Regions from separate parts of the Roseburia sp. TF10-5 genome, predicted to be linked through region 1. Evidence: predicted binding sites of a transcription regulator. Region 1 holds the regulator's gene; the other holds the start of a gene.

The links. Region 1 encodes Rex, which represses fermentation and respiration genes when NADH is low (regulators of the CRP and FNR family bind a similar motif). Its sites were predicted from a motif close to ATTGTTAANTANTTAACAAT; they were not measured.
Region 2: gap (type I glyceraldehyde-3-phosphate dehydrogenase) is a predicted target of Rex. The motif match lies at 3,397-3,416, and genes of this name have one in related genera.

What each region holds. Positions count from the first base shown of each region.
Region 1 is NZ_QTYW01000001.1:249,471-255,000, reverse strand. It holds gene DXD06_RS01340 (2-isopropylmalate synthase) at 1-241, shown strand, start outside; gene DXD06_RS01335 (GntR family transcriptional regulator) at 273-932, shown strand; gene DXD06_RS01330 (NADP-dependent isocitrate dehydrogenase) at 952-2,163, shown strand; gene DXD06_RS01325 (redox-sensing transcriptional repressor Rex) at 2,185-2,820, shown strand; gene DXD06_RS01320 (hypothetical protein) at 2,840-3,523, shown strand; gene DXD06_RS01315 (NAD(P)H-hydrate dehydratase) at 3,529-5,034, shown strand; gene alr (alanine racemase) at 5,031-5,530, shown strand, end outside.
Region 2 is NZ_QTYW01000007.1:70,904-76,433, forward strand. It holds gene DXD06_RS08805 (CapA family protein) at 1-5, opposite strand, end outside; gene tpiA (triose-phosphate isomerase) at 75-821, opposite strand; gene DXD06_RS08815 (phosphoglycerate kinase) at 863-2,086, opposite strand; gene gap (type I glyceraldehyde-3-phosphate dehydrogenase) at 2,274-3,290, opposite strand; gene DXD06_RS08825 (histidinol-phosphatase HisJ family protein) at 3,501-4,307, shown strand; gene DXD06_RS08830 (Na+/H+ antiporter NhaC family protein) at 4,556-5,530, opposite strand, start outside.

The DNA of each region.
Region 1 (5,530 bases):
AAACCGTCCACCTCTGGTAGCAGTATCGAATACCTCAGGTCTGGCAGGTATTGCACACTGGATCAACAATTATTATCATTTGCCAGATGACCGGAAAGTGGACAAAAACTCAGAACTTGTACACCGGATCAAAGACTGGGTAGACACACAATACGATGACGGACGCGTAACCGTTATGACGGATCAGGAGCTTGTTGTAGAAATTACTTCCGTTTGTAAAGAGCTTGGTATTGTGTTATAGGCAAAAATTCGATATTATATAAGGTGAAATTATGGCAGAAGATCATTATTCATTAAGTGCCAAAGTTTTTCATTCCATTCGGGAAGATATTTTAAATGGAAAATATCAGGCGAATGAGGAACTGAAGGAAAAGAATATTGGCGACGATCTCGGGGTGAGCCGGACTCCCGTCCGGGAAGCACTCCGGCAGCTGGAGCTGGAAGGGCTGGTACATATCATTCCAAACAAGGGAGCGTTTGTAGAAGGGGTTACCCTTCAGGATGTCAAAGATATCTATGAGATACGGACGCTTTTAGAGGGATTATGCGCCCGGTGGGCAGCGGAGCGGATCACGCAGGAACAGTTGGAGGAACTGGAAGAAATCGTATTTTTATCCGATTTTCACTATTCCAAAGAAAACTGGGATCAGATACTGGAACTGGATAACCGTTTCCACGAAATGGTATATGAAGCATGCGCAAGCAAAGAACTGACACGTGTGCTTCGGGACTATCATCATTATCTGCAGCGCATCCGTCGGATCACACTGGAAGAGAAAGCACGGGCTCATGCGTCGATCAATGAACACCGGGCAATTGCCGAGGCATTAAAGGCAAGGGATGCCCGGACAGCGGAGGAGTGTGCCAGACTCCATATCCGCAATACGATATCCAACATGGATAAAATCGGTTGGGAAAATCTGATGAAATAAAATAAAGGAGAATGAAGCGATGAGCAAGATTACAATGACAACACCACTGGTAGAGATGGACGGAGATGAAATGACAAGAATTCTCTGGAAAATGATCAAGGATGAGCTGTTACTTCCGTTTATTGATCTGAAAACAGAGTATTATGATCTGGGACTGGAAGAGCGTAACCGGACAAACGATCAGGTAACGGTTGATTCTGCAAATGCAACAAAGAAATACGGTGTTGCTGTAAAATGCGCAACGATCACTCCGAATGCCGCAAGAATGACAGAATATAATTTAAAAGAAATGTGGAAGAGTCCGAACGGAACCATCCGTGCCATGCTTGACGGAACGGTATTCCGTGCGCCGATTGTCGTAAAGGGAATTGAGCCAAATGTTAAGACCTGGGAAAAGCCGATCACGATTGCAAGACATGCGTATGGCGATGTGTATAAGGCATCAGAAATGAAGGTTCCGGGACCTGGTAAGGCTGAGCTGGTATTTACTGCAGAGGATGGAACCATCGTGCGTGAACTGATCCATAATTTTACCGGAGCCGGTGTATTACAGGGACAGCATAACCTGGACGATTCCATTGAAAGCTTTGCACACAGCTGCTTTAAATATGCACTGGATACAAAGCAGGATCTGTGGTTTGCAACAAAGGATACCATTTCCAAAAAATATGACCATACCTTTAAGGATATTTTCCAGGATGTATTTGAGAAGAATTACAAGGATGCATTTGAAAAAGCCGGAATTGAGTATTTTTATACTTTGATTGATGATGCGGTTGCACGTGTTATGAAGTCAAAAGGCGGATTTATCTGGGCATGCAAAAACTATGACGGTGATGTTATGAGTGATATGATCAGTTCTGCATTCGGCTCTCTTGCCATGATGACTTCCGTACTTGTATCCCCGCATGGATATTATGAGTATGAAGCTGCACACGGAACCGTTCAGAGACATTATTATAAGCATCTGAAGGGTGAAGAAACTTCCACAAACTCCGTCGCAACCATTTTTGCATGGACAGGAGCACTCAGAAAGCGCGGAGAACTGGATAAAAATCAGGCACTCTGTGATTTTGCGGATAAACTGGAAGCAGCATGCTTAAAGACCATTGAGTCCGGAAAGATGACAAAGGATCTTGCTTTGATTACGACCATTGAAAATCCGGTGGTATTAAACAGTGAGAATTTTATTAAGGCAATCCGGACAGAACTAGAAGCTTCTCTTTCATAAATAAAAGGATTGGAGGATGAAATTGTGGAAAAGGAAATCTCACAAGCTGTCATCCGTCGTATGCCAAGATATTACCGTTATCTGGGAGAATTGCTGGAGGAAGGCGTTGAGCGCATTTCCTCCAATGATCTGAGTCACCGGATGATGGTGACGGCCTCTCAGATTCGCCAGGATTTGAATAATTTTGGCGGATTTGGACAACAGGGTTACGGATATAATGTGAAATACCTGTATGATGAGATCGGAAAAATACTGGGGTTAAATGAGACCCATAATATTATCATGATCGGTGCCGGAAATCTTGGTCAGGCAATTACAAATTATGTAAAATTTGAACGGTTTGGTTTTATCATTACTGCGTTGTTTGATGTAAAACCATCTTTAAAAGGACAGACCGTTCGTGATATTCCGATTTATATGATGGATGAACTGGATGATTACTGCAAAAAAAATAAAGTAGATATTGCAGCCTTAACACTCCCGAAAGAAAAGGCAGAAGATACTGCGCAGCATCTTGTGAATCTGGGAATCCGTGCCATCTGGAATTTTGCCCATGTGGATCTGGATTTAAGTGATAAAAGTGTGGTTGTCGAAAATGTTCATTTGTCGGACAGTCTGATGCAGTTATCATATAATATCGTGAAGAACTCCAAGTAGCACACAAAGAGGTGATACGATGAAGGATGATGAAGAATTTAAAAAAGCGCTGGCAGACAAACAGGTGCCGATTCTTGTACTTGATGAGAAGTGGCATCGGCTTTTTGCTGTGCATGGCAAGCCGGACGAAATTCATGAAACGGAAAACGAGCTGAATGCTTTGCTTGCCAGACAGGGAAAACTGAATGAAGAGTTAAAACAGCTGAAAAAAGTAAAAAAGCAGCTGATGGAAAGCATTGTCGCAAACATGGACGGAACTACATCCGAAGATATGGATGCACAGCGGGAAAAAAAGCTGGATGAAGATAAACGTCTGATTGATGAAACCAATCAGAAAATGGAAGAAAATGAGGACGAACTGCTGGAAATTCCACGTCGGATCCGTGATGTCAACCGGAAACTGATGCTTCAGAGCATGGGATATTTTTACGAAAAAATACGTGTCAATAAAAAGGAATCCGATGATATTGATGCCTGGATCAATCAGGTTCGTGTGGATTTAAAGAAAAATATCATCCGTAAGCAGAACCGGGATATCAACAATCGTGAGATTTATGCGTATCTGCACGATATCTTCGGGCCATCCACTCTGGATCTGTTCGATATTCACTATGAAGATGAAGATGTGGAAGAGGACAGCGCACAAAATAAACAAAACGATACGAAAGAATCACAAAAGGAAGAGAAGAAAGAGGAGAAATAGAAATCTTGCGTTATCTTGTATCGGGAAAAGAAATGAAGCTTCTGGATCAGAATACGTCGCAGGTGTTTCATGTACCGGAACTGGTATTGATGGAACAGGCATCGATGGCTTTTGTGCAGAAGCTTTTAGTGCTTAAACAAAATAAATTATCGACAGCATTAATTGCCTGTGGAAGCGGAAATAACGGAGGGGACGGACTTGCCATTGCCCGACTTTTGCGGGAACAGGGGGTTTTTGTGTCCGTATGGCCGGCAGGAGAGGAAGAAGGGCACCGGACCAGTCCATCCTATGACACCCAGAAACAGATCTGCAGTGCCTACCGCATTCCGGTCGTGCAAAAGGAGAAAGTTTCCGCAGGGGAGGCATCCTATGATGTGGTCATTGATGCCATGTTTGGAACCGGTCTGTCCCGGGAAATATCCGGAGCACTTGCAAACGATATTGACGTGCTCAATCAATTGTCTGGATGGAAAGTTGCCGTGGATATTGCTTCCGGAATCAGTTCCGATGATGGGGCAGTACTTGGCACGGCTTTTCGGGCAGATGACACAATTACATTTTCATTTGGGAAAAAGGGGCAGTATCTGTGGCCGGGCAATGAATATTGCGGAAAGGTACATGTGGTTTCCATGGGAATTACACAGGAGAGCTGGCTGGATGATAAGCCGCATACGGCTGTTCTGGAATCGGAAGATTTAAAAAAACTTCCCTCCCGTATGGCACATACCAATAAAGGTTCGTATGGGAAGTTGCTAATTATTGCCGGAAGTGTTAATATGTCCGGAGCGGCATGCTTTTGTGCAAAAGCTGCATATCGTATGGGAAGTGGCCTGGTGCGGGTATTCACCTGTGAACAAAACCGGCTGATTCTGCAGACAAAGGTTCCGGAAGCTGTTCTTGTCACCGGGCAGGAAAACGAGGAAGAAACTTTGCTGGCAGAACAGCTGCAGTGGGCGGATGCCGTAGTATTTGGCCCGGGAATCGGAACCGGACAGCGTGCACGCCGCATGACATCCACCGTTCTGGAACAATGCCGCGTTCCACTGGTTTTGGACGCCGATGCGTTAAATATCATTGCGGATCAACCAGAACTTTTAGAACAGGCAAAGGCGGACATTATTCTGACACCGCATCCCGGAGAAATGTCCCGGCTGACCCAAAAACCGGTTTCTGAAATTCTGACCACACTGGAGCAATCTGCCGAAACCTTTGCGAAGCGTTTCCATGTGATTTGTGTATTAAAAGATTTTCATACGGTTACTGCCGTTTCGGATGGCATGACGTATGTAAATTTATCGGGAAATAATGGAATGGCAACGGCCGGAAGCGGAGATGTGCTGGCAGGTGTGATCGGTTCCCTTCTTGCCCAGGGAATGAAAGCAGAGGAAGCAGCATCTCTTGGGGTGTATGTGCACGGGCTGGCGGGAGATGCCGCAAAAGAAAAATGTGGAGTCCGGGGAATGATGGCTTCCGATATCATAGAAGGACTCAAAGAGGTAGAAAAATCATGAAAAAAAATCGTGTTTATGCAGGCATTGATTTAGATGCACTGCGCTATAATATGGAATCCATGCATAAAAATATTAAAGAAGGAACCAAAATTGCCGCCGTCATCAAGGCAGATGCTTACGGGCATGGGGCACTGACCGTAGCAAAAACAATCGAGGACCTTCCGTATGTATGGGGATTTGCCGTGGCAACTGCGGATGAAGCGGAGATGCTGATTGCGGATGGGCGAAAGAAACCGATTCTGATCCTTGGAATCAGTTTTCCGGAACATTATGAGCTCATAGTGGAAAAAGAAATACGTCCTGCAATCTGTGAATATGAGGCGGCAAAAGCTCTTTCGGATATCGCTGTCAGAAAAAATAAAACCTGTCATATCCATATTAAAATTGATACCGGAATGAGCCGGATCGGTCTGCAGGTTACCGAAGACAGTGCAGACCTGATTGCAGGGATTGCAAAACTTCCGAATATTGAGATCGAAGGAATTTTTACACATTT
Region 2 (5,530 bases), on a different contig from region 1:
TTCATGTGTAAAATTTCAAAGGCTATTCACCTGAAATTCAGATGAATAGCCCTATAACCATACAATATCAGATTCTAGTAGTTTACAATCTTACCGAAATCAGCTTTCAGGGATGCTCCGCCAACCAGACCACCATCGATGTCCGGCTTTGCGAACAGCTCTGCTGCATTTCCTGCATTTACAGATCCGCCGTACTGGATACGAACAGAATCAGCAGTAGCCTGATCATAGATTTCAGCTACACATGCACGGATTGCGCCACAGACTTCCTGTGCCTGATCGGATGTAGCAGTCTTGCCTGTTCCGATTGCCCAGATTGGCTCATAAGCGATTACCATGTTTGCAACGTCTGCTGCTGCAACGCCTGCAAGATCAGATTTGATCTGAAGTCTGATCCAATCAAGTGTTACACCCATCTCTCTCTGCTCTAAAGTCTCTCCACAGCAAAGGATTGGAGTAAGTCCTGCCTCGATTGCCTTCTTAACCTTCTTATTTAAGAGAACATCATCCTCTTTGAAGTAGTCACGTCTCTCGGAATGTCCGATTACCACGTACTTAACACCAGCGTCTACCAGCATCTCTGCGGAGATCTCACCTGTGTATGCACCCTTCTCTTCGAAGTACATGTTCTCGGCTCCAACCTGTACGTTGGTTCCTTTCACAGCCTCTACAACCGGTACGATATCGATTGCAGGTACACAGTAAACAACATCTACGCTGTCAGATACTACTAATGGCTTTAACTCTTCTACTAACTTTACAGCCTGGCTTGGAGTCATGTTCATTTTCCAGTTGCCGGCTACGATTTTCTTTCTTGCCATGATTTTTATTTCTCCTAATCTGTAAATAATTCAACTGTCTTTTATTTATCGTCTGCTGCTACTACGCCTGGCAGTTCCTTACCCTCTAAGAATTCAAGGGAAGCTCCACCACCGGTAGAAATATGGCTCATCTTATCAGCATAACCCATCTGGTTAACAGCTGCAGCGGAATCTCCACCACCGATGATTGTTGTTGCATCGGTCTCTGCAAGAGCCTTAGCTACTGCAAGTGTACCAGCTGCAAGTGTCGGGTTCTCGAATACCCCCATCGGTCCGTTCCATACAACAGTCTTAGCTGTCTTAACAGCATCTGCAAACATCTCTGCGGACTTAGGTCCGATATCGCATCCCTCACGGTCTGCCGGCATAGCTGTGATATCACATACTTCTGTCTCTACAGGTCCGTCGATTGGATCTGGGAAATCCTTGATGGTAACAGCATCTACAGGAAGAAGGATCTTCTTGCCCATCTTCTCAGCCTTAGCCATCATTTCCTTACAGTAATCAAGCTTCTCATCATCGCAGAGAGAAAGTCCGATCTCATATCCCTGAGCCTTGATGAATGTGTAAGCCATACCACCACCGATGATAAGGGTATCACACTTCTCAAGCAGGTTGTTGATAACGTTGAGTTTGTCTGCTACCTTAGCACCACCGAGGATTGCTACGAATGGACGTACCGGATTCTCAACAGCATTTCCTAAGAAGGCGATCTCCTTCTCCATCAGGTAACCAACAACATTCTGTCCACCCTTTGCAGTGATGAACTTTGTAACACCGGCTACAGAAGCGTGTGCTCTGTGGGAGGAACCGAATGCATCACATACATAGATGTCTGCAAGATCGGCAAGTTCCTTAGAGAACTGCTCACCGTTCTTTGTCTCCTCAGCGCCACGAAAACGGGTATTCTGAAGTAATACAACTTCTCCCTCTTTCATTTCCTCAACAGCCTTTGTAGCTGCCTCGCCTGTTACGTTGTAATCAGATACGAAGTTTACTTTCTGTCCGAGAAGCTCCTCAAGTCTCTTGGCAACCGGTGCAAGGGACTCTCCTTCGTTTGGTCCGTTCTTTACTTTTCCAAGATGGGAGCAAAGGATTACCTTTCCACCATCGTTTAATAACTTCTTAATTGTAGGAAGAGCAGCTTTGATACGGGTATCATCTGTGATCTCGCCAGCTTTCAGTGGTACATTGAAGTCACATCTTACAAGGACTCTCTTGCCCTTTGCGTTGATATCATCAACTGTTTTCTTATTTAATGCCATGTTTTTATTCTCCGTTCTGCCTTTTTGGCAATTTTAAACCCGAAGAAAAGGAAATGACTTTCCAGCCGGTTGTTTCATACTCCGCAGCTGCATAAAACAGCGGAACCCTTTCCTTTTCTTCTTATTTGTCATAATGAAAAAAGGTCCGGCCCTACAGGCCGGACCCTTTCACATAAACTAAGATAGATTATGCTAACTCAGAGAAGTACTTGATTGTACGAACCATCTGAGATGTGTAGCTGTTCTCGTTATCATACCAAGAAACAACCTGAACCTCATACAGATCATCACCGATTGGGTTAACCATTGTCTGAGTAGCATCGAATAAAGAACCGAATCTCATACCAACGATATCAGAAGATACGATCTCGTCCTCATTGTATCCGAAGGACTCATTAGCTGCTGCCTTCATAGCTGCGTTGATGTCTTCCTTAGTAACGCCAGCCTTCTTAACAACTGCTGTAAGAATTGTAGTAGATCCTGTAGGGGTTGGTACACGCTGTGCAGATCCGATTAACTTTCCGTTCAGCTCTGGGATTACAAGACCGATAGCCTTTGCAGCACCTGTGCTGTTTGGAACGATATTAACTGCAGCTGCACGGGATCTTCTTAAATCACCCTTACGCTGTGGTCCATCAAGAGTCATCTGATCACCAGTGTAAGCATGGATTGTTACCATGATACCAGACTGGATTGGAGCAAACTTGTTAAGAGCATCTGCCATTGGAGCTAAGCAGTTTGTTGTACAAGAAGCTGCAGAAATGATTGTGTCAGTTGCCTTTAATGTCTCGTGGTTTGTATTGTAAACGATTGTAGGAAGGTCGTTTCCTGCTGGTGCAGAGATAACTACCTTACGAGCTCCGGCATTGATATGAGCCTGAGCCTTCTCCTTGCTTGTATAGAATCCAGAGCACTCTAATACAACGTCAACCTTTAACTCACCCCATGGGCAATTGTTTGCATCTGGGAAAGCGTAGATCTTGATTTCCTTACCACATACTGTGATAGAATCATCGCTTGCAGAAACTTCATCTGCATGCTCGTACTTACCCTGTGAGCTATCATACTTTAATAAGTGTGCTAACATCTTTGGGCTTGTTAAGTCGTTGATTGCTACTACTTCGTATCCTTCTGCTCCGAACATCTGTCTGAAAGCAAGACGACCGATACGGCCGAATCCGTTGATTGCTACTCTTACTGCCATTCTTAATTCCTCCTAGAATTGTAAATAAATAGTCTCATGGGACTTGCGTCCCAAGCTTCCTTTATTTTACCCAATTATTTCCGAAAGTTCAAGTCTTTTCTCCGTCTTTGTTAATTTTTTCACTAAAGGTATCTATTTCCCCTGAAATATAGTATAATCTTACGAAAAGACTTTTTCCAAAATCAACCACACAGAAAAAAGGAGGCTCTTATGCTTTGGGATACACATATGCACACGCATCACAGCGGAGACAGTGACGCATTGATGCCTGACATGATCCAGGCCGCTGTACGGCAGAACCTGGATGGCATCTGTTTTACCGATCATTTTGATTATGATTACCCGGATGATCCCAATCTGTTTCTTCTGGATTTTGATTCCTATATAAAAGAAGTCCGCAGTTTTCAGGACACCTGCCGTGACCGTCTTTCCATTCGTCTTGGAATCGAAGTCGGTCTGCAGCCCCACATCACGAAAATCAACCGCAAAGCAGTGACCGGACATCCGTTTGATTTTGTCATCGGTTCCTCCCACGTTGTTCACGGAATCGATCCCTATTACCCGAAATACTATGAAGGACGCTCCGAAAAAACTGCTTACCGCGAGTACTTCGAATCCATTCTGGAAAACCTGAACACCTATTCCGACTTCGATGTATACGGTCATCTCGATTATGTTGTCCGCTACGGTCCGGACCGCAACCGTTTCTATACATATGAGGCCTATGCCGATATCATTGATGAGATTCTGCGTAAACTCATTTCCATGGGAAAAGGGATCGAAGTCAACACGGCAGGATTCAAATACGGGCTGGGACATCCAAACCCGACCGAAGCTGTTCTTTTACGCTATCACGAACTCGGGGGAGAGATTCTGACACTCGGAGCCGATGCCCATGCGCCGGAGCACGTTGCATATGCGTTTGACCGTCTTCCTCAGATTCTGCGGCATGCAGGCTTCCGGTACTTTACGGTCTTTACCGGCAGGAAGCCGGACTTCCTTCCGCTTCCGGAATAGCGAAAATAAAGGATTAATTCCAAAAATTTCAAAATAGGTATTGCAAAATCCGAATAACACGGTATAATGTAAGTATTGAATGGTGTTATTTAAATATAGCATGCACGTACGCAAATGAGTATGTAGTTCAATTTTATTAAACAATTATCTAATTAACTACTCAGTTACTCAATTTCCTTTAAGTAACTAAGAAGGAGCAGGTTTCCTCGCCTGCTCCTTTCTTTGTTTTTGGGCTTCTGTCCTAATTCTTATATACCTGCTGTCTTTTCGCGGTTGCTCCCCGACCTCTTTTTTATAAAGGTAAGAACAGCAAGCAGAAGCACAAGGCTGATGCCCAATGCTACCCACCAGATCTGTACCAGTCCTGCAATGATATAGCCAATGATACATACCACAGCAACAACCGCTGCATACTGCATCTGCGTTGTCACATGGTTGATATGGTTACTCTGCGCGCCGGCCGAAGACATAACCGTTGTATCCGAAATCGGTGAAATATGATCCCCGCAGACGGCACCTGCCAGCACTGCGGAAACCGCAATGATCATCATTTCCAGATGATCTGCCCCCGGAAACATGGCGATTGCAATCGGAACAAGAATCGCAAATGTTCCCCAGCTTGTTCCGGTAGAAAACGCAAGGAACACTGCAACAACAAACAAAACAGCCGGAAGGAACAGACTTGCAGAAGCACTCGTTCCAACGATGGATTCCACAAATGTACCAATCTGCAGAGCATCTCCCATTCCCTTTAAGGTCCAGGCAAATATCAGTATTCCGATCGCTGGGATCATCAGCTTAAAGCCTTCCACAAAACTCTCCATGAATCCTTTAAACGTAACCACCTTTCGCGGAAGATACAAAAACAGCATGACAAAGACCGTGACCATGGTTGCAAAAATCAGGCTGGTCTCCGCATCACATCCTGCAAATGCACTGACCACATCGGTCGCACCGCCCAGAAATCCGGTATAGATCATGGCACCAATTGCAGAACCAATCAGAACAATCACCGGAAGAAGCAGATCAATCACTTTTCCGTTGGAAGAAATATCTTCTTTCTTAACCTTTTCAAACTCTTCCCCGCCGCTGGTAAACAGATCTCCTTTTGCAGCATTCTCCTCATGTTTTTTCATGAGTCCGAAATCAAAACCTGCAATAATCACAAAAAATACCATGACAAGCGTCAGAATCGCATAGAGATTGTACGGAATTGTTCGCAG